DNA from 3 places in the Marinomonas sp. BSi20584 genome. Region 1 is predicted to be linked to each of the others. Evidence: predicted binding sites of a transcription regulator. Region 1 holds the regulator's gene; each other region holds the start of a gene.
The links. Region 1 encodes LexA, which represses DNA repair genes until DNA is damaged. Its sites were predicted from a motif close to TACTGTNTANNTANACAGTA; they were not measured.

Region 1 (6,958 bases):
AGGCCATGCTAGATCATTTTTCATTCGTGCAAGCTCATAGCGTTCAAGCCAAGTAGACAGCCTTTCTCTATCAACCACTTCATCAAGCAAAAGCGTAAAGCCTCCCTGTTCAAAATGGCTCAATAAACGGAAAAACACTGAGTAGTCCATTTTTTCTGCGGCCAATATTGTAAATAGCTCAGGTAATAACTCATGCATATCTTGCACAGAGTTTAAGCCCATTTTGCTCATCATTAATGAATCATAGTGAGTCTGTAGCTCTAGCTCATAGCACTGCAAGATAGCGATAAGCTGATCCCGTTCAAGGAGCTTTGAAAAGCATCGCATCAAACAATTGAGATTCCACAAACCGACCCCTGGTTGCCGCGAGAACGCATAACGACCTTCATGATCTGAATGATTGCAAACCCAATCTGGCTCATAATCCTCCATAAAACCATATGGACCATAATCGATCGTTTCACCGGTAAAAGAAAAGTTATCTGTGTTCATTACACCATGCTGAAAACCGATCGATTGCCATTTGGCAATCATTCTAGCTGTACGTTTGACAACTGCGATTAACATGCTTTCTAACGGCGACTCTGTCGCCAAGCAGTCAGGGTAATAATGCGTAAGGCAATATTCAATCAGCTGATCCAATTCCGCTTGCTTACCTTGATAAAAAAAGTATTCGAAATGACCAAAGCGGATATGACCTTGCGCAACCCTAAGCAGCATAGCTCCTGCTTCTGGCGTTTCTCGGTAAACAGCCTCTCGACTATCATAAAGTGCCAAAGCGCGGGAAGAAGGCACTGACAGAGCTGTCATGGCCTCACTCGCCAAATACTCACGAATGCAAGAACGCAATACAGCACGGCCATCACCACGACGAGAATAAGGCGTCGGCCCAGCACCTTTCATATGCAAATCATATAAAAGACCATCCTGACCACGAACCTCACCCAGTAGCACACCGCGCCCATCACCTAATTGAGGTGAAAAACCACCAAACTGATGACCTGCGTAAACCATACTTAGGCTAGAAGGCAGAGCTTCTTCTCCACTTAAGATGCGTTTGGTTTCGGTAGATTTAATATCAATAGACAGAAGAGTAGCGAGCGATTGGTTAAATTCAACCAATCGCTGCTCAAAAAGTGGCTGGACAAGGGTTTTCGAAGAAAACGCCTCACCCAAACTTGCAAAATGGTGTTCTAAAATCATCTTATCTCACTTAAAAACTAAGCGATATTTATAGAGATGTATCAACCATGTACTCACAGCGGATGCTCTCACCAACGACCCTTTCGATCTCAGGAATCATAAAAGCATCATCTTCACTGGCAAAACTCACAGATTTACCGGTTTCACCACCACGACCAGTTCGGCCGATACGATGTACATAATCTTCAGGATCTTCTGGTAACGAATAGTTTACAACTAACTCTACGTTATCCACGTGAATACCACGACCAGCAACATCTGTTGCCACAAGCACTTGGATGATGCCTTCTTTGAAGTTCGCCAGGGTTTTTACACGTTTATCTTGCGCAACTTCGCCTGATAATATCGCGCAATTAATATTAGCTTTGCGTAAGCGCTCATAAAGGTCGCGTGTTTCATCACGACGGTTAGCAAAAATAATAGTTCGTTGACCGCCATTTTTTTCGATCAATTGCTGTAAAACAGGCCATTTTTGATCCGCTTCAACAGTATAAATCACTTGATCAATATTTTGATTTGTCGCTTCTTTTGGAACAACAGATACTTCTTTAGGGAAGTAAGTCCACTGCTGTGCCAGCGCTTGAATATCTTTCGGGAAGGTCGCACTAAACAGCATGGTTTGTCTTGCTTCTTTATGCGGCGTCATGCGAATAATACTTTTCACATCAGGGATAAAACCCATAGACAACATGCGGTCAGCTTCATCTAACACCAAGCATTCCACTTTACCCAATTGCACTTTGCGGCTACGAGCAAAATCCAACAAACGACCAGGCGTGGCAACCAAAATATCAACATTTTCAGTTTCTAGTGCGATCTTTTGTTTTTCATAACTCAAGCCACCCACCAAAGTTACGACGTTCAAATGACAATTCGTTGTCAGTTTTACAGCTTCATCAGCTATTTGTATCGCCAATTCACGAGTTGGTGCGATAATCAAACCTCGCGCAAAATTATTCGCTCTTTTTTCTTCAAGAGGGTAATCAAGAAAGTCACTGATCATCGCGATGAGGAAAGCAGCTGTTTTACCAGTACCTGTTTGTGCTTGACCAATAATGTCATAACCCAACAAAGTCATTGGTAAGGTTTCAGCTTGGATTTCACTACAATATTCAAAACCCATTTCAGCAATAGACTTAATGACGCGATCAGGAAGATTTAAATCATGGAAGCGCATCTTGCCTTCAACTTCAGCAACCGGAAAATCTTCTATGGACCAAATTTTAGAGTTCGCATTCCCTGCAGGTTTTGTTTCATTGCTTGATTGCGGTGCATCCGCTTGGACGCTTGCAGGGCTATCATCGTTACTTCTTGGACCCTTATTTGGGCGACGTGTACGTTTTGGTTTTGCTGTGGTTTCTGATGGTGCTTCTTGAGTTTGGTTTTCCATATTGGAATCTATACGCTTCTATTGTGTTTTGAGGTTAATAATCTGTGCAAGGAGTGTACCTAATTGGTAAAGCTTTATCACCCCTTGCTTACGCTTTGTTGAAGCAAGCTACTGATACTTATACGGTGGTAAGCTATTAATTAATTGCTTACCATAACGTTTAGTTCTCAGACGCTTGTCTAAAATATGTATTTCACCTGAGTCTTTTTCGCTTCTTAATAGTCGCCCTGTTGCCTGCACTAAGCGCAAAGAAGCATCTGGTATGGTAATTTCCATAAAGGGGTTGCCACCACGTTTTTGAATCCATTCTGCTAGCGTTGCTTCGACTGGATCATCTGGCACCGCAAAAGGAATTTTAGCAATGTACACACAGGTTAAATAATCACCTGGTAAATCTACACCTTCGGCAAAGCTGGCTAAGCCAAGCAATAAACTGCCTTTCCCTTCATCAATGCGAGATTTATGCGAATCCAAAATAACGCGCTTAGATTGCTCACCTTGCATCAAAAGTATTTCTTGTAATCCTGCAGACACAGACTGAGCCACTTCCTCCATCTGACGACGGGAAGAAAACAACACTAAACTGCCCTTTTCTGTGTTCACATGCTTATCTAAATAAGCAACAATTTCGGCGGTATGTTGCTCAACTCTATTTGGCTCATGCTCCATATCTGGAACGACCAAAAGCCCATTTTCTTGGAAATTAAATGGGCTAATAACGCGCAAATACTCACTCTCACGAGGAACGCCTGATCGCATATTAAAACGATGAAATTGATTAAGCGCCGTTAACGTAGCTGATGTCACTACCGCACCGAAACATTTATCCCACAACTGCTGCTTTAATGTGTTTGCGGCAAGAATCGGAGAACCGCCCAGTTCAATATCTTGCTCCATCCCTTGACCAGATAAAACTAGCCAGCGTGCATTAGGCGGATAGTTTTGATCATCAACTGTAGAATACAAACGCCAAAGCCCAATACATTGCTCTAAGCGACCAAGAATGACACCTAAAATAGGCTGCCAAGTTTCTGCAGTTTCAGGTGTTACACCCATCCCTTCATTTTGTTTAGTCTTTTTACATTCGTCTTGGATGCTTTCAATGTTGTTAAACAACTTTTGATAAGACGTCTGTAAACTGTATGCCAGCTGGCGTAATTCATCTGGAATTTGGCCAAACTCGAAACGGTGCTGATTATTTTCTTGATCCAACCCCAAACCCTGAATATAAGGCGCTAACCCCTGCTGGGCATATTGGATAAAGTTCACAATACTTTGTATTTGCTGTGGGATTTTTAGTAGCAGCTGACCTGTTACACTGACATCGTCTGTTAACTCTTGCTTCAAGTTAACCAGATTTTTTTCTAATTGGCGTAACCAAGTAATACTTTGCTGCAAACGAACTTCATGACGAAAGTGCCCTATCGCTTTATCAGGAAGATGATGACCCTCATCAAAAACATAGATGGTTTCTTTTGGCGGGGTAAGAATCGCGCCACCACCCAATGACAAATCGGCCAATACCAAATCATGGTTGGCAACAATCACATCAGCCACTTCGATTTCAGCACGCGCTTTAAAAAACGGGCAGGCGGAATAATTAGCACAATTACGGTTAGTGCATTGCTGATGATCTGTGGTTAAGCGACGCCAATCTTGATCACGAACAATACCAGCCCAATTGTCTTTATCACCATCCCAGTCACCTTTTTGCAAAGCAGCATCCATCTCTTGATAAAGAACAGTATTAATATCATCGGAATGAAGGTGCTGCTCGAAAAGTCCAGCGAACATATCGTCCATTGCTTGCTCTTCTGAGCTCAAGAAGCCCTCAAGATTATTCAAGCACAAATAACGTCCTCGCCCTTTAGCAAGCGTGTACTTAAAAGTCAGCTCCGTATGTTCAAGCAAATCAGGCAACTCTTTATGCAAAATCTGCTCTTGAAGCGCAACCGTAGCAGTAGAAATAATTAATTTAAGACCACGAGCTTTCGCGATAGGAATAGCCGCAAGGCAATATGACAAAGTTTTACCCGTGCCTGTTCCTGCCTCAATTACGGCAACATGCTTTTCTTCAAGGCGCTCGCCTTCCGAGTCTTGTTTAATGTTACCCAAAGTTCGAGCGATCGCACCAATCATCTGGCGCTGTCCAGCCCTTGGTTTATGGGACTTCGCATCCAAAGATGCTCGGTATGCAAGTTGAATCTGTTTTTTTAGTTCGTCTGAAAGCATTTATATCATTGAGTATAGTTAGGAATGCTGTATATAATAACAGTAACTGTATAAACAACCAGATAACCTATGATTAAATTAACCAAAAGACAATCTGACGTACTAGAAACCATTCGCGAATTTATTAGTGAAACAGGTTTTCCACCAACCAGAGCAGAAATAGCACGCCGGCTTGGGTTTAAATCTCCTAACGCTGCTGAAGAGCACCTAAAAGCCTTGAGTAAAAAAGGTGCAATAGAGATGCTTTCTGGCGCGTCAAGGGGAATACGCTTAGTTGATCGTGCATCAAATGATGACCCCACAAACAACCTTGGCTTACCTGTCATAGGCAAAGTTGCTGCAGGTTACCCTATTTTAGCCCAAGAAAACATTGCTTCTCATGTAAACATCCCAGCAAATATGTTCTCCCCACAAGCCGATTATTTCTTATCTGTCTCAGGTACCAGCATGAAAGACATCGGAATAATGGAAGGCGACTTATTAGCAGTGCATAAAACAACTACTGTGCGTAACGGCCAAATTGTCGTTGCTCGCATTGGTGACGAAGTAACAGTTAAACGTTTCGAACAAAAAGGCAGTATTGTTCGACTTATTCCTGAGAACGAAGAGTTCAATGACATCATTGTCGACCTTGAAAGCGAAGAGTTCGCCATTGAAGGCTTATCAGTTGGTGTGATTCGCCAAGGACTTTAAGTAGCCGCTACCTCATCAACACCATACCAATAAAAAAGCGAAGCATATGCTTCGCTTTTTTATGTAAACCTACGCCTCACACCAACAACACAGACTTAATGCAGAATCTTAGGACGAAAATCTTCGTCATCAAGATATTCCGAATCTTCGTCAAAAAACGAATCATCTGAATAAACAAAATCAATTCCTGCATGGAACATGCATTTTGCCAATTCAAAATAACGATCCTTTAAATAAGATCGAGTATCATCTGATATCTGCAATGTTGCTAGTGGAACGGTTTCCTCACCATCTTCACTGGCTGGACGCAGCACAATATCGCCATTATCCAGCTCAACAATTTCTAGGTAGGATTCTTTCATATTCAATACTCTGATGACTCTTCTCTAAAACGTAACACCAATTCGACCAACTTGGCCAAATAAAAACTCACGGACGCGCCAGCGTCACTTCCACGGCCAATTAGACTATCACTTTGCACTACTGACGACATAGAGGTACGACATTCAAACTGAACCAAATATGCCTGGTTCAATTGAAAGCACCAAGAATCAGTACGTGACAACAAATCAGCGAGCTCCGCCAGCACAGGAACAACAATCTGCTTATCTTCTGACTCAGCTAATAGTTTAGCAACATCCAGAGATCCAGATAACGAATACGCTGCATTCACTTCTTTTAGCAGACCATTAAGAGCACTTCTTAACTGAAAAATAGCCGAGCTTTCCAGCCCGACCCTTAGCCACGCTTCATCACTATCTTGGCTCTGCTTAATAAAGCGTCTTGCCGTGTCTAGTTTTTGATTGGTTAAGCTAGCTAAACTGGCACCACTCATTTTTTCTTACCTTCCTCAATCACCCATTTAGAGCCGACATAAAATGCTTTCCAGCCTGTTGGCTTACCTTCCTCTTCCGTCATGACATATTGCTCTTTCGTCTTGCGGCTATATCGAATAATGGCTGGGCGACCTTCAGAATCTTTTTTAGGCGCTTTTGCAAAAAAGTGATATTTAGGATCTATTTGATCCATATATGGAAGCAATTCTTCAACCAATGGGGCACGAGTTTCACGCTTGCGTGGGAACTGACTTGCCGCCAAGAACAAGCCCGTTGCACCGTCACGAAGCACATAATGATCTTCTACTTTTTGACAAGCAAGATCTGGCATTGGCACTGGATCCATCTTTGGTGGCGCAGCTTCACCACTCTTCAATAACTTACGAGTGTTTTTGCATTCATCATTAGTACAGCCAAAGTATTTACCAAAACGACCGGTTTTAAGCTGCATCTCTGATCCGCACTTATCGCATTCAAGTGTCGGGCCATCATAGCCTTTAATTTTAAAGACTCCAGTTTCCACTTCGTAACCAGAACAAGCCGGATTGTTACCACAAACATGAAGCTTGCGATGCTCATCCATCAAATAACTGTCCATGGCCGA
Region 2 (6,958 bases), on a different contig from region 1:
GGCGGTTGTTGGCGCAGCATTGCAATCCGTTACTCGCAACCCCTTGGCCGATCCACATTTATTAGGCGTGTCTTCTGGCGCGGCGTTAGGGGCGATTATCGCCTTGCTGCATACAGGTATGGTGTTGGGTGTGGTTACCGTTCCAGTATTTGCCTTTATCGGCGCTTTGTTGGCGATGTTCCTAGTCTTGGCGGTAGCGAATTTTTCTTCGGCACACAGCGCAGGACGTTTAATTCTAGCGGGCGTGGCAGTGGCATTTGTACTGACAGCTTTAGGGAACCTGTTCATATTTATGGGCGATCATCGCTCGTCTCATACGGTGATATTCTGGATGCTCGGCGGTTTGGGGCTTGCTCAATGGGGACAACTTTGGTTCCCACTAGTAACACTATTACTAGGTTCCGGCTATTTGATTTACAACGCTCGTTACCTTAATGCCATGACTCTTGGCGATGAAAGCGCCAGCACCTTAGGCGTTCCTGTCGAACGATTCCGCCTGATTGTGATTGTTGTCTGCGCGCTACTTACTGGCGCAGCCGTCGCCTTTTCCGGTGTCATCGGCTTTGTCGGCTTAATGGTGCCACATATCGTACGTTTGTTGGTTGGCGGCGATTATCGCAAAGTCTTGCCTTTGTCAGCGCTATTTGGCGCTTTATTTCTCGTCGCGGCAGATATTGCCTCCAGAATCATCATGCCACCCGAAGACATGCCAATTGGCATTCTTACTGGCCTTGTCGGCGGCATCGCCTTTGTCTTTCTGATGCGACAAAAGCGTAACGTCTCTTTGTAAGCTGCTTTTTGTGGATTGCTTTTTTGTAGATGGCTCTGTCCATTTAGCGACGATAGTTGTCAATTACAGCTCAGACAGACAAAAAACTTCTCTTTAGCATAAGGATTCAATTTCTAATGCTAAAGAGAAAACATCATGCTAACCCAGCCTTCTATAAAATATCGCCCAGCTCAAATTATCGATTTTCCTGCCCGCACTTGGCCTTCAAAGCAGTTGAAGGCTCCGCCTCGTTGGTGCTCAACAGACTTACGCGACGGCAATCAAGCGCTTGCTAATCCGATGGATCACGCGAAGAAAATGGCTTTCTTTAAGCATTTAATTGAATGTGGTTTTAAAGAAATTGAAGTTGCCTTTCCTGCTGCGTCACAAACGGATTTTGATTTTGTTCGCTTGCTTATCGAAGGCGGCCACATCCCTGACGACGTGACGATTCAAGTAATGACGCAATCTCGTGTGGATTTAATTGAACGCACAATACAGTCTCTCTTTGGCGTAAAAAAAGCCATAGTGCATATTTACAACGCCACAGCACCCGTATTTCGTGAAGTCGTCTTTTGCCAAGACAAAACAGCGACGCTTGAATTAGCCGTGCAAGGCGTTAAACACATTCGCCAATTGTGCGAGCAAAATCCAGATACTCAGTGGACTCTTCAATATTCGCCAGAAACCTTTTGTTTTACCGAACCTGACTTTGCCTTAGAAGTGTGCGAAGTAGTGAAAAAAACATGGCAGCCAAGCCAAGAACGCCCGATGATTTTGAACCTACCAACTACGGTAGAAGTAAACACGCCCAATGTGTTTGCGGATCAAATTGAATATTTCATGACGTCTTTTTCTTCTCTAGAACACATTACCATCAGCGTGCACCCTCACAACGACAGAGGCACAGGCGTTGCCACAGCAGAAATGGCGATACTCGCTGGTGCAAAGAGAGTTGAAGGCTGTTTATTTGGTAATGGAGAACGAACCGGCAATGTCGACCTCGTCACCTTGGCGATGAATCTTTATAGCCAAGGCGTTCATCCTAATTTGGATTTTTCAGACATACGACGCACAGTGGAGTTGGTCGAAGAATGCAATGAACTTCCCGTTCATCCTCGGCATCCTTATGCTGGCTCATTGGCTTTTACGGCGTTTTCAGGTTCACACCAAGATGCGATCAAAAAAGGCTTTGCCGCACAAAAATTAACCTCATCGACTGTTTGGCAAATCCCTTATTTACCATTAGACCCGAAAGATATTGGCTGCTCTTATGAAGAAGTCATTCGAGTAAATAGCCAATCTGGCAAAAGCGGTGCTGCTTGGTTATTACAGGAAAATCATGGACTGTTTTTACCACGCAAACTACAAATAGACTTTAGCAAAAAAGTCAAAAATCATACGGATCAAACTGGTCACGAAATGCCTCTAGCCGATGTTTGGCGTTTATTCAGAGAATCCTACAGGCTGAACCCAGATGACAAAGGCCAAATGACATTAATGACTTATCGCAGCCATAGCTCAAACGGATTACAGGAAATTCGCGCTACCTTACGCTACCAGGAAAAAACATGGCAACTGACTGGCGAAGGTAAAGGATTGTTGTCCGCCATGCTTGATGCGCTAAGAAAGCGTTTTAACTGGCAGATAAACATCAGTGACTTTCATGAACACACCTTAGGACAACAGACGAAAAGCAAAGCGGTGAGCTATGTTCAAATTGAGTCCGATCAGGTTACACCAAGTTTTGGCGTTGCCATTGATGAAGATTCGACCAAGGCCTCGCTACAAGCACTAATCAACGCTTGCCATCCTTTATACAAAGAAGCTTAGCGAGACGGTAACTTTCATTACGTCTATTGAGATTGCAGTAAATAGTCAGTCGGTGATACGCCGACTCGACTTTTAAACATTGCACTAAAAGCACTAGGACTATCGTAACCAATCAGAATCGCGGTATCTAAGACGCTTTTTCCGCTGGCAAGATACTCCAGAGCCAAAAGTAAACGCTTCCGCCGCAGCCATTCTGCAAATGTTAGCGACATTTCTTGCTGGAACTTTCGAGTAACAGAACGCTCGCTTATGCCCAAAATATGAGCACCATCGGCATTTGTCCAATCATGAGCAATACGCTGACTGACATGCTCACACAAAGAAACCAAAGAGTCGGAGGTTGGCAATGGCACATAGAAAGACACGCTCGATAAACGACGTAATTCGTCCAAAATCAATTCAATAATTCGCTCATCACGACCTCCTAAAACAATTTCGTTAGGAAGCTCTAACGCTTCAACAATAAGTGCCTTTAACAGCATGGATACGTCAATGACAGAGCAATCATGGGGCAAATCGGCCCGAGCAAGAGGATCAATAAACAGCGTTCTAACTTTTACCAATCCTGTCATATGGAGGCTGTGTTCAATTCCTGCAGGAATCCACATTCCCCGATTTGGAGGAATCACCCAACTACCAAAACGAGTCTCCACACGTATCACACCGCTTAACGTGTGAATCAGCTGTGCGCAGTTATGAGCATGATAAGGCTCAAATTTACCATGTTCATAATCTTGTGCGTAAGCCACAACACTATTTGGCAAATGATTGTTTTGAAACAACACGCAGCTCTCCTAGAAACACATCGATCGTTCAATTGAGTGTACCTATCAATAAGCAGATCTCAACACACTACACGAGCAAACTTAAAAACCTACAATAACAAGCTTGCTTTATTGAAATCTAACGACCAAAATACTGGTTATATGTACAGCTTTCTAGGTGTTTTTATGTCTACTTCTTTTATCAATAACAGCGATCAAAAAGGCGAAAAATCTCCTTTCAATAATCCTATCAAGGGGCGCGGCATAGCCAATAATATGGCGGGGCGCTTTGCTATTACGCTGGTTGAAGTAGATGAAAACGACGAAGCCATTGCCTTATTGGAAACCTCTTCGCCTAAGACTGAGGTTCGTCATGAACGCGCCAAAAGCATTATTAGTCGCAATTCGTCTCCTGATATTCCTTTTCGCCTGTCGGTGAATCCTTATAAAGGCTGCGAGCATGGCTGTGTATATTGCTTTGCTCGCCCTACTCATGCGTATTTAGATTTGTCGCCAGGGTTGGATTTTGAGACCAAGCTGGTTGCCAAAACCAATGCGGCATTTTTGTTTGAAGAAGAACTGGCGCACCCAAAGTATCGTTGTGAACCCATTGCATTAGGTATTAATACCGATGCTTATCAGCCGATTGAAAAACAGCTCAAGATCACTCGTCAATTATTGGCAATCGCCTTGGCGCATCATCAGCCAATCTCGCTAATAACCAAAAGCACTTTGATACTCAGAGATATAGATTTGCTCACGCAAATGGCAGAGAAAAAACTGATTCATGTAGCGATCAGTGTGACGACGCTCAATAACGATTTAAAGCGTATTTTGGAACCCAGAACAGCGTCTGGAAAAACACGTTTACAAGTCATTAAAACCTTACGCGATGCTGGGATTCCTGTATCGGTTTTGGTTGCACCGGTGATTCCTTTTATCAACGATAACGAGCTAGAAGAAATCGTCGCTGCTTGCTCTGAGGTTGGCGCGCAATCCATTAACTACATAATGTTGCGTTTGCCTCACGAGGTTGCGCCTTTGTTTTCGGATTGGCTCCACCAGCATTATCCAGATCGAGCTGAGCATGTTTTGCAGCGCATTATGGATATGCGCGGTGGCAAGCTCTACAACAGCCAATTTGGCAAACGCATGACTGGGGAAGGCATCTTTGCAGATTTGATTAACCAACGCTTTCACGTAGCGCGACGCAAATATGGATTGGATGACAACAGACTGAGCTATCTCGATTGCCGCCATTTTGCCGTTCCACCAAAGGAAGGCGATCAGATGGCGTTGTTTTAGTAACTTAAGCAGTCTGCTTAACGCAAAATTCCCTAAGAGCAAAACTCTTAGGGAATTTGAATGTCGAGTCTTTGTTTCAAGAACAACTATAGTTTGTTGTTAAATTGGCCCACCGCATCAACGACTTGTCTTGCACCGATCTGAATATCATTCATCACATTACCTGCTTCGGTAGAAAGGTCTAATGCCTTATGAGCTTTATCCATGCTTTCTTCAATAAGAGATACAGCTTTTTCGGTGAGGTTTTTATTTTCCCCAACCACCTTGATAATTTCTTCGGTGGCCGAGCTTGTTCTAGAAGCAAGTTGTCTAACTTCATCAGCCACTACAGCGAAGCCTCGGCCTTGCTCGCCTGCTCGCGCCGCTTCTATTGCAGCGTTCAGAGCAAGCAAGTTGGTCTGATCTGCAATACCGCGGATACTTTCTACCAAAGCAGCCACTTTTAATGACTGAGTATTGAGCTCGATTATTCCTTTGCTAGCACTACTCATTTGCACTGAAAGTTCATCCATGGTCTGAATAGTAGATTCTAAAACACTCATCCCTTTCAACGTATTTTCATCTGTTTTCTTTGAAATATCATAGGCAATTTTGGAAGTCTCAGAAATCGCAAACTCCCTCTCCATTTGCTCGGTGATCACCGTTGCTAGCTTGATGACTTTGTACAATTTTCCGCTGTCATCATGAACAGGGTTATAAGAAGCTTCCAACCACACCGCATTTCCATGGCTATCAAAACGTTTGAAACGTTCAGAAACAAATTTACCCGACCTAAGTTGACGCCAAAAATCCTGATATTTTGAAGACTCAACTTCTTTCGAATCACAAAACATTTTGTGATGTTTACCAATAATTTGGCTTTTTGAATACCCCATACTTTTAAGGAAGTTGTCGTTAGCATTTAAGATGATGCCATCTAGACTAAATTCGATCACTGCAGACGAGCGGTTCAATGCAGCTAACATGTCTTCAACTTCTTTAGACTGAGAAATCGTTCGCGTAAGCTCAGCCGAGTAAACTTCCAACAGCACGCGCCCATCTTCAACTTGTTTTTTCGGTTGAATAATCGACCTATACCATGCTTCTTGACCTTTCTTGGTCTCTAGCTGTAAAGCGCCATGCCAGTGCTTCTTCCCACTAATAGCAGCCAACATTTTTTGACAATGGTCTTTGTCTAAAGACTTGCCAAGAATGAAATCTTGAATATTTTTACCTGTTAATTCAGCTTTTTCGAAACCACAGGACTTTATGAAAAGCGAGTTTGCATCGACTATTTTTCCGTCTGATGTCATAGCGAAATACAGCATTTCCTGTCTAAGATCGGCTTGAGTCTCTTGAAAGGAAACAAGTTCTTTTTCCAATTCAGTAATTCGGGTCAATAATTTATTGTTACCAAATAACATTTACTTCTTCCTTAAGTATCTCAATTCAATTTTTATTAAAGAGTAGCGGATGTTTTACACGAACACGACATTATTTTTGTTTTAAGAAAACGACTTAGCACTATTTACACAAAAACATTATGTAAATCAGCCGATTCAGTTTATAAACAAGCTTCGACTTACCCCTTTTTTGGAACCTATTTGCATGCCTAGTGATGACTTTATCGATCTGCTCAAACTGCTTATTCGCGCGCCCAGTGTGGTTGGCGCAGAGCATTCATTTTTCCGCGTGTTACAACGCGAACTGGAAGAGCGAGGGGCAAAAGTCACTTGGTACGAAGGTTTGTTAGTTGCCCAAGGCAGTGATCCGTTTAGCACCATGTTTTCGGCGCATATAGATCGTCACGGCTTGGTGTGTACGGGCCCGAATGAATTCCAATACGCAGCGTTTGTATCAGCAAACCGCACCGATTTATTAAACAACTCGGTTTCTGAAGAGTTGATGACCAAGGTCACAGAGCGTTTCAACCATGAAGAGATCTACGCCTACGAGCCTTGGTCTGGGGTTTACCGTGGTAAAGGCACAATAAAAAGCTCTTACGTTTGTGAATTCCGTAACAACTTAATTTTCGAAACCGAAGGGTTAGAAGGTGTGGTTGCTGGTACACCCATTGCGTTTAAAGACCAATTACACATCGTTGACAATCGCTTAGAAGGCCAGCTTGATAACGTGATTTCAGCGGCGGCCTTGGTGCATCTTTTTGATCATGGTTTTAAAGGTACGGCCTTTTTTACTGCCCAAGAAGAAGCAGGAAAAAGCTGGCGCTATTTGCTTGAGTGGTTCCGTCGCTTTGGTGGCTCAACTAACCGCTTGTTTGTGGTTGATACCAGCCCTTTTCCAAATG
Region 3 (6,958 bases), on a different contig from region 1:
GTTTGTTTCAAAGCAGGCTGATCTACTAAGACTGTTGACAGAACTGAAGTTAGGGCGTCAAGTAACAGCAAAGGATCGTGTCGTCAGTCAAGAGCAGTTAGATCAAATCCAAAACGCACTTCAATTTATGCTCAGAGAGTTGAGAAGCATGGGTGAAAGTTATGGTGCGAGTAGAGTAATAATAAGGCATCATATTGTTTTGATACGTTATGCGCATGCTTTGGCTTATCGCGATCTTTTAGTACGGCAGGCTAGACTTGATTTAGATAATGATAAGAAAAATAGAGCGCTAGAAAAATATCGAATTGCGTTATCAGTTATGGAAAAAAATGCTTCTGTGAGTAGCTCGAAAAGAGAGATGGCACGTCTACAAAGCATGATACAGGAAGTTGAAAAGGTTTTATTTTCAAAGAACAATAAAGCGGAGCTCAAATAGAAGTTAGTTGGCGAATTTTATTCGTATTCGTACTTTTGAAGCCTGCAGGCGTTTCGTATATAAATATTACTAAGGTAAACTACTCATCATATGACAGCCGTTACCATTACAGTGCTTTTGCTCGTTATCGGTGGATTTATTGCCTTCGCAATTTTTCTGCAGTTAAAAGAGCAGGCTCGATTGGAAAAATTGCGTAAAGTGACAACGCTTAATAATCAATTGCGTCAGGTGCGTCGCTATCTTGATGAGATGCCTCCCCAGTATCAGCCCAAAGATATGAGAATGTGGTTATTTTCTCGAATGATCGCTATATACGATCAGCTTATTGAATTGCAACCAGATCCAACATTAACTCGTCGTCGCGGTCATTTAGCAGAAGAAATGGCAGAGTTCCAAACGAACACGCAGAAAAGACGTGCTAAGCCGATGAATGATGAATTGCTTATAATAGAAGTAAAGCGCCTCTTTGAGTCCTTCAAATCCTATTTAATTTTATCGCAGAAAGAAAAAACCATCGATCAAGATGTTGTTTATCGATACAGTAAGTTATTAAATTTTTATCACTACAAAGTTAACTCGGATTATCATGCCTACCTTGCTCGTAAGGCGTTTTTGAGTGGTCAAATGGACACAGCTATAGAAATGTATAAAGAGGCTTTGTCGCAATTAACACCCATCAAAGAGTCTGTCGAAGCTCAACCTGCTATTCTTAAGCTTAAAGATCTGCTGCAAGAAATTGAAGATGATCTTGCTTTGCAAAAAGCAGAAGAAGAGATGACTAAAAATATGGATAGTGAAGATGAGGGGGAGTTGGATGATGAATGGAGCAAGTTTATTGAGGACTCCACATTTAAAACAAAAAAACATTTTTAGTTTCCCTTCTTTTTATATTTTAAGAACAAGTCCATTTATCTGTATTTTAGTGCTTGCTACTTATGCTAAGTCATGAGAATTTTGTCTCGTAAATTACTACATGTTAGATAAGGATCTCTTGTGAATTTAGCACTGCTCTCCGCTTTTATACCGACCTTCTTTTTTGTCTCTATTACGCCAGGCATGTGTATGACATTAGCCATGACGTTGGGAATGACTATTGGCGTTAAGCGCGCACTTTGGATGATGCTGGGTGAGTTAGTCGGTGTTGCAACTGTGGCTACCTTATCCGCGATTGGTGTTGCTGCATTATTACTGAATTATCCTAGTGTGTTTATGGTGTTGAAATATATAGGCGGTGCCTATCTTGCCTTCGTTGGGATTCAGATGTGGTTGTCTAAAGGTAAAATGGCCATTAAAGCGGACGCCACTGGAGTCAAGCCTGCTTCACGTTTAGATTTAATCTCACAAGGTTTTGTGACCGCAATTGCTAATCCTAAGGGCTGGGCTTTTTTTGTCGCTTTATTGCCACCTTTTTTAGATGCTAGTCGCCCACTTACTGGTCAATTGATTGTATTAATTGCCATCATTTTAACGCTCGAACTCACTTGTTTGCTTATTTACGCTGCAGGCGGGAGAACTTTAAAATCTATTCTTATGCAAAGTGGTAATGTACGCATCATGAACCGTATTGCTGGTACATTAATGGTTGGTGTTGGTGTATGGCTCGCGATCGGTTGATTGTTCGTTAATAAAATGTGGAATGAACAATATTGAATAGACTAAGAAGGCGCTTTCGAGCGTCTTTTTGTATTTGAGCTTGTCGTTTTTGTGCTGATAGATTTCGTTCCGGTTGTTTTTCTTGTACTTGTCGTCCTTTTGTTTGTTGAGCCTTTTCGTTTAGCGAAAGGATTTTTTGTTGGCGGCGGTAGGTTGTGTAATGCGGATGTCGGCATATCTCGGGAAGCACTTAGTAACTGATTTAAGTTGCCTTCTAAATTTGTCATGAATTCTTGATAACTTGCTTCTCCAAGACTAATACTGTTAAGAGCTGACTCCCATTTTGCCGTCATATCAGGAGTGACCAGTTGCTTAGGTAGACAATCAATAAAGGCACGCCCTGTTTGGCTGGCGTGAATTTGTTTACCTTGTCTCATCAAAAAGCCTCGTTTGAAAAGTAACTCTATAATGCTCGCTCGCGTCGCTTCTGTACCTAAACCATCGGTCTCTTTCAGTATTGCTCGAATGTCTTTATCAGTCACAAAGCGACTGATACCGGTCATGGCAGCCAGTAATGTCGCGTCAGTGAAAGCTGCCGGTGGCGTAGTGACTTTCTCTTGGACTTGCCCTTGTATACACCAGAGTTCTTCATTCTTACTTAGCTTTGGTAGCTCGTTTTGGTTTTCATCTTCTGGGTCTTTACTTTTGTTTTTATTGGGTAAAAGCGCTTTCCAGCCAAGTGCAATCGGTGTATTACCTTTCGCTTCAAAGAGTCCACCTTCAATTTCCAATTTGATGTAAGACGCCAAATAATCGTATTCAGGATAAAACTGCATAAGATATTGGCGGGCAATCAAGTTAAATACCAGCGCCTCTGTTTTGGAAAGTGATGCCGCTTTGTGAGCTTGAGTTGTTGGAATAATAGCGTGGTGAGCCGTGACTTGTTTATCGTTCCACGCTTTACTTTTTCGTGATGCATTGGCGTTCTCTGCGCCTTGTTTTATATCACCTCCCGAACGTGTGAGAGCGGCGATAATAGCTGCAGCGTCTTTGTGCTGTTGAGTGGGTAAATAACGGCAATCGGATCTAGGGTAGGTGATTATCTGATGACGCTCATAAAGAGCTTGGCAAGTATCTAACACTTGCTGGGCGGAAAGAGAAAATGCTTTTGCTGCATCAATTTGAAGTGCTGACAAACTGTAGGGTAGTGGTGCTGGTTGCTTCTTTTGTTTGTAATTTGCTTCAATCACAATCGCTGGTTTATTGGTAATGCGATTGGCGACGTTTTGCGCAAGCGGCAAGCTTAGCACTCGGTTTTCATCGTCCATGTAAGGTTGGCAAGCTTCACTAGGCAACCATTTAGCTTGAAATATGGCATCTTGAGTTGTTTGTATGCTCGCCCATACTTGATAAAAGTCTTTTGGAAAAAAGGCTTCTCTTTCTTTGTCCCTAGCAGCAACAAGTCCTAGTACTGGCGTTTGCACTCGCCCAATAGATAGAACACCTTGGTAGCCAGCTTGACGGCCCCTGATGGTATAAGCACGTGTTAGGTTTAAGCCGAACAACCAGTCTGCACGAGCGCGGCCCAACGCCGATCGAGATAGCGCCGCAAATTCATTATTTGAACGCAAATTGCTAAGTGCTTGCTTTACCGCAGAAGGTGTTAAGTCATTCACCAAAAGTCGTTGAGTGTTTTTCAGTTTCTGTGCTGGAACCTTGGTGTAGTGAAGTACTTCATCGACCAGCAATTGGCCTTCTCTATCCGGGTCTCCTGCATGAACTAAAACAGTGGCTTTTTTAATCAATTTTTTTAAAATGCCAAGTTGTTTCTTTGTGTTGGCTTTTTCTTGCCATTGCCAGTCAGTCGGAATGATAGGCAAGTGGTCTAAATTCCAACTTTTATAAGCTGGATTATATTGATGAGGCTCAGCTTGTTCGAGCAAGTGGCCGATACACCAACTAACGCAGTCACCATTAGGCAACCAAATACAGCCCTCTTCTTTTTTTTGTGGTGAGGGAAGGGCGGCGGCAATGGCTCGGGCAAGGCTGGGTTTTTCGGCAATATAAAGAATCATAAATACACTTACTGTTTATATATACAGTAAGTGTATCGGACACAGAGAAGTGTGACTAGAGTAACGTGTTATTTTATTGGCACAACAGCTATTTTATCGGTACAACCGTTACTTTATCGGTACAACTAGCACTGGAATTGAGCTGGTGTGAATGACTTTATTTGCCGTTGAGCCAATGATCATTTGGCTCAGTCGGCCATGTGTTCGGCTATTCATAACAATTAAATCAGCATTTTTTTCTTTTGCAATGCGCTGAATAGAGTCAGCTGGAGCGCCATTGACTATCAAGGTTTCAGGAGCTGTTTCTAAACTAGACAGTTCTTCTGAATACTTTTCCATAAATTCAGCTAGCAATTTATCCATGCGTGTATTGATGTCTGTGATGGCATCTTTGCGCATTGCATTTCTAACTTCTTCGGTAATATAGTTGTTTATCATATTTGATGCTTGAGCATTTAAAGGCTCAATTGCATGCATTAATATGACTTTTGCCCCATGAGTTTTGGCTAAGCTCAGTACTAGCTCCATAGCGGCCTGTGTTTTACTGTCTAGATCGCAAGCGTAAACAATGGTGTTTATTTTAGGTAACATGGCAAGATCCTCTTTTAATGTACCTATAGCTTAATCTTTTTAACTTTTGCTGCTCTGATCTGTGTCAATTATCGTTGTGCTTATTTGATGAGTGGTAAGCGATAAGCTATTGGAAGCTTGTCGATTGCCATGATTAGCAAATAAAAAACAGCTCATTGATGACAAGAAGATAAAGCTAATAAACAGCATACCCCAATAATCGGTCGGCTTTTTATCGTTTATATATCTCTTTGGAGACGGGATAAAGCTCTTATGTTTCATAACGCACTCCTGAATGAATATAGATTTATTAAATGATAATGAATATCATTTAATAAATCTATAGGGCTGATTAATATATTTTCACTGCTTAGGTTTTGGTAAGTCGAGGCGTTTGAAAAACAAGCTCATGAGATTTGCCTATGTTATGATACGCGTTCAATTTTTTAGTAAACGAATAAGAGAGTGTAAACATGTCAGAACTGTCGTTCGACTCTAACGAAGCAAAAATCGCATACGGCATTGGTCGTCAAATTGGTGATCAACTACGTGGTAGCGATCTTGGTGAATTGTCTCTAACGCATCTTTTTGCTGCGATTGAAGATGCACTAAACGGAACTGAAATGCGTGTTCCTGGCGCAGAGCTAGAAGCTGCTTTTGCTGAACTACAGCAAAAAATGGAAGAAAAAGGCCGTGCAGAGTCTGAAGAGAATGTGAAAGCGGGCGAAGACTTTCTTGCTACAAACAAAACAAAAGAAGGCGTTCAAACGACTGAAAGTGGTCTGCAGTTTGAAGTTCTTGAAGAAGGTACGGGTGCAACACCAAGCCGTGAAGCGACTGTTCGTGTACATTACGAAGGCCGTTTGATTGACGGACAAGTATTCGATAGCTCTATTGCTCGTGGCGAGCCAATTGAATTCCCTCTAACTGGCGTTATCGCAGGTTGGACTGAAGGTCTTCAGTTGATGAAAGAAGGCGCGAAGTACCGTCTTACTATCCCTGCTGAATTGGCTTACGGCGCTCAAGGCGCTGGCGCGATGATTCAACCTTTCTCTGTTTTACAATTCGATGTTGAGCTAATTGCTGTTGTTTAATGAAATAGCTTAAAGCAATACATTAAAAACAGTGTATTAAGAGAAATGCATAAAAAAGCGAGTCGACCCATATCGGATGACTCGCTTTTTTGTTTTAAATGGGCTGGTAAAGATAAAGCTAAATGTCTCGTTCCATGTGAATATGCATTTTTCCAGCTTCTAAAAAGACTTTACCATCACCGTGAAATTTTTGTTTTTCATAGAAGGTCTGTACGTCAACTTGAGCATGCAAAAAGACTTTGCGAACTCCCATCTCTCTGGCAACTTTCATTGCTCGGTTTAACAGCATTTCACCATAACCCTGATGACGATATGCAGGTAAAACAGCAAGTCGACTAATTTGTCCGTTTTCTGTTAAGCGGCAGGTTCCTGTAGGAACCGCTGTCGTACCAAAGGATACAAAGTGTACGGCGTCTTCATCTAGCTCGTCCCATTCGTCTTTTGGGTCGATACCTTGCTCAATGATAAAGACTTGTTTGCGCACAAAGGTAAGCTGATCTTTGCTGCTGTTCCAGTCTGACGTTAAAACCTTCATGTGAATACCTTACTTAATATTGCGTTCTTTTATTCTTCTGGTGCAACCAATTCGATCAGCCCTTGCTGGCGAATGAGAAAGCGCACAAGAGGTTCTAGATCTGTATTTTGTTTCAAATCTAGCCCAGAAAAATCAAACTCAACTTGATGGCAAACGGCTTCAACAAAGCTCGTTAGTTCTGCATCCACAAGTAAGTGTTCACCGTTACAAAACACGCTAATCTTACCTTTGTTCTCAGTGTTCTGTTGAACATAGTAACAAATACGCGCATCGCCAGGGCGAATAAAAGTTTGACCTTGTGTCGCACTGCTAAATGCTTCGTTTAATTCTTCATGATTCAGTGGTACGAGGTATTCAGGATACTTGCTCTCGCTCATCGTTTCCCCTAACCATTCAGCCAGTAGGTCGGGCTGATTAATAAGGCGAGCCAGTTGTGTTTGTAGGTATTGAATATCGTCTTTGCTGATGTGCGCACTGTGTTGACGATTTGCTGTTTCAGGTGCGGCAAAGCGATCTTTAACATTGTCAGCTTCGCAAAGTTTATCGCGAATACCTGTTAAGACATCTTGCATACTTGGCGCACGAAAACCGATGGAATAAGTCATGCACTCGTCGTCTAATGATCGGCCATTGTGTGCAAAGTTAGGCGGCAAAT

Region 2: a site for LexA is predicted at 3,519-3,538, ahead of TY87_RS04445 (PA0069 family radical SAM protein). Genes of this name have one in related genera too.
Region 3: a site for LexA is predicted at 4,114-4,133, ahead of TY87_RS11380 (DNA topoisomerase III). Genes of this name have one in related genera too.

What each region holds. Positions count from the first base shown of each region.
Region 1 covers NZ_KZ454869.1:20,369-27,326, reverse strand. Annotated here, with positions in the region: gene TY87_RS01700 (protein adenylyltransferase SelO) at 1-1,203, opposite strand, end outside; gene TY87_RS01695 (DEAD/DEAH box helicase) at 1,232-2,593, opposite strand; gene dinG (ATP-dependent DNA helicase DinG) at 2,702-4,825, opposite strand; gene lexA (transcriptional repressor LexA) at 4,895-5,518, shown strand; gene TY87_RS01680 (hypothetical protein) at 5,614-5,880, opposite strand; gene TY87_RS01675 (DUF6586 family protein) at 5,883-6,353, opposite strand; gene topA (type I DNA topoisomerase) at 6,350-6,958, opposite strand, start outside.
Region 2 covers NZ_KZ454871.1:98,404-105,361, forward strand. Annotated here, with positions in the region: gene TY87_RS04430 (FecCD family ABC transporter permease) at 1-790, shown strand, start outside; gene leuA (2-isopropylmalate synthase) at 926-2,602, shown strand; gene TY87_RS04440 (AraC family transcriptional regulator) at 2,626-3,387, opposite strand; gene TY87_RS04445 (PA0069 family radical SAM protein) at 3,553-4,671, shown strand; gene TY87_RS22975 (methyl-accepting chemotaxis protein) at 4,758-5,297, opposite strand; partial or broken gene TY87_RS22980 (PAS domain-containing protein) at 5,301-6,074, opposite strand; gene TY87_RS04455 (peptidase M42) at 6,259-6,958, shown strand, end outside.
Region 3 covers NZ_KZ454878.1:155,937-162,894, forward strand. Annotated here, with positions in the region: gene TY87_RS11365 (hypothetical protein) at 1-436, shown strand, start outside; gene TY87_RS11370 (hypothetical protein) at 617-1,309, shown strand; gene TY87_RS11375 (LysE family translocator) at 1,430-2,050, shown strand; gene TY87_RS11380 (DNA topoisomerase III) at 2,092-4,104, opposite strand; gene TY87_RS11385 (universal stress protein) at 4,213-4,695, opposite strand; gene TY87_RS11395 (BamJ family beta-barrel-assembly machinery protein) at 5,148-5,768, shown strand; gene TY87_RS11400 (GNAT family N-acetyltransferase) at 5,887-6,303, opposite strand; gene TY87_RS11405 (cupin domain-containing protein) at 6,333-6,958, opposite strand, start outside.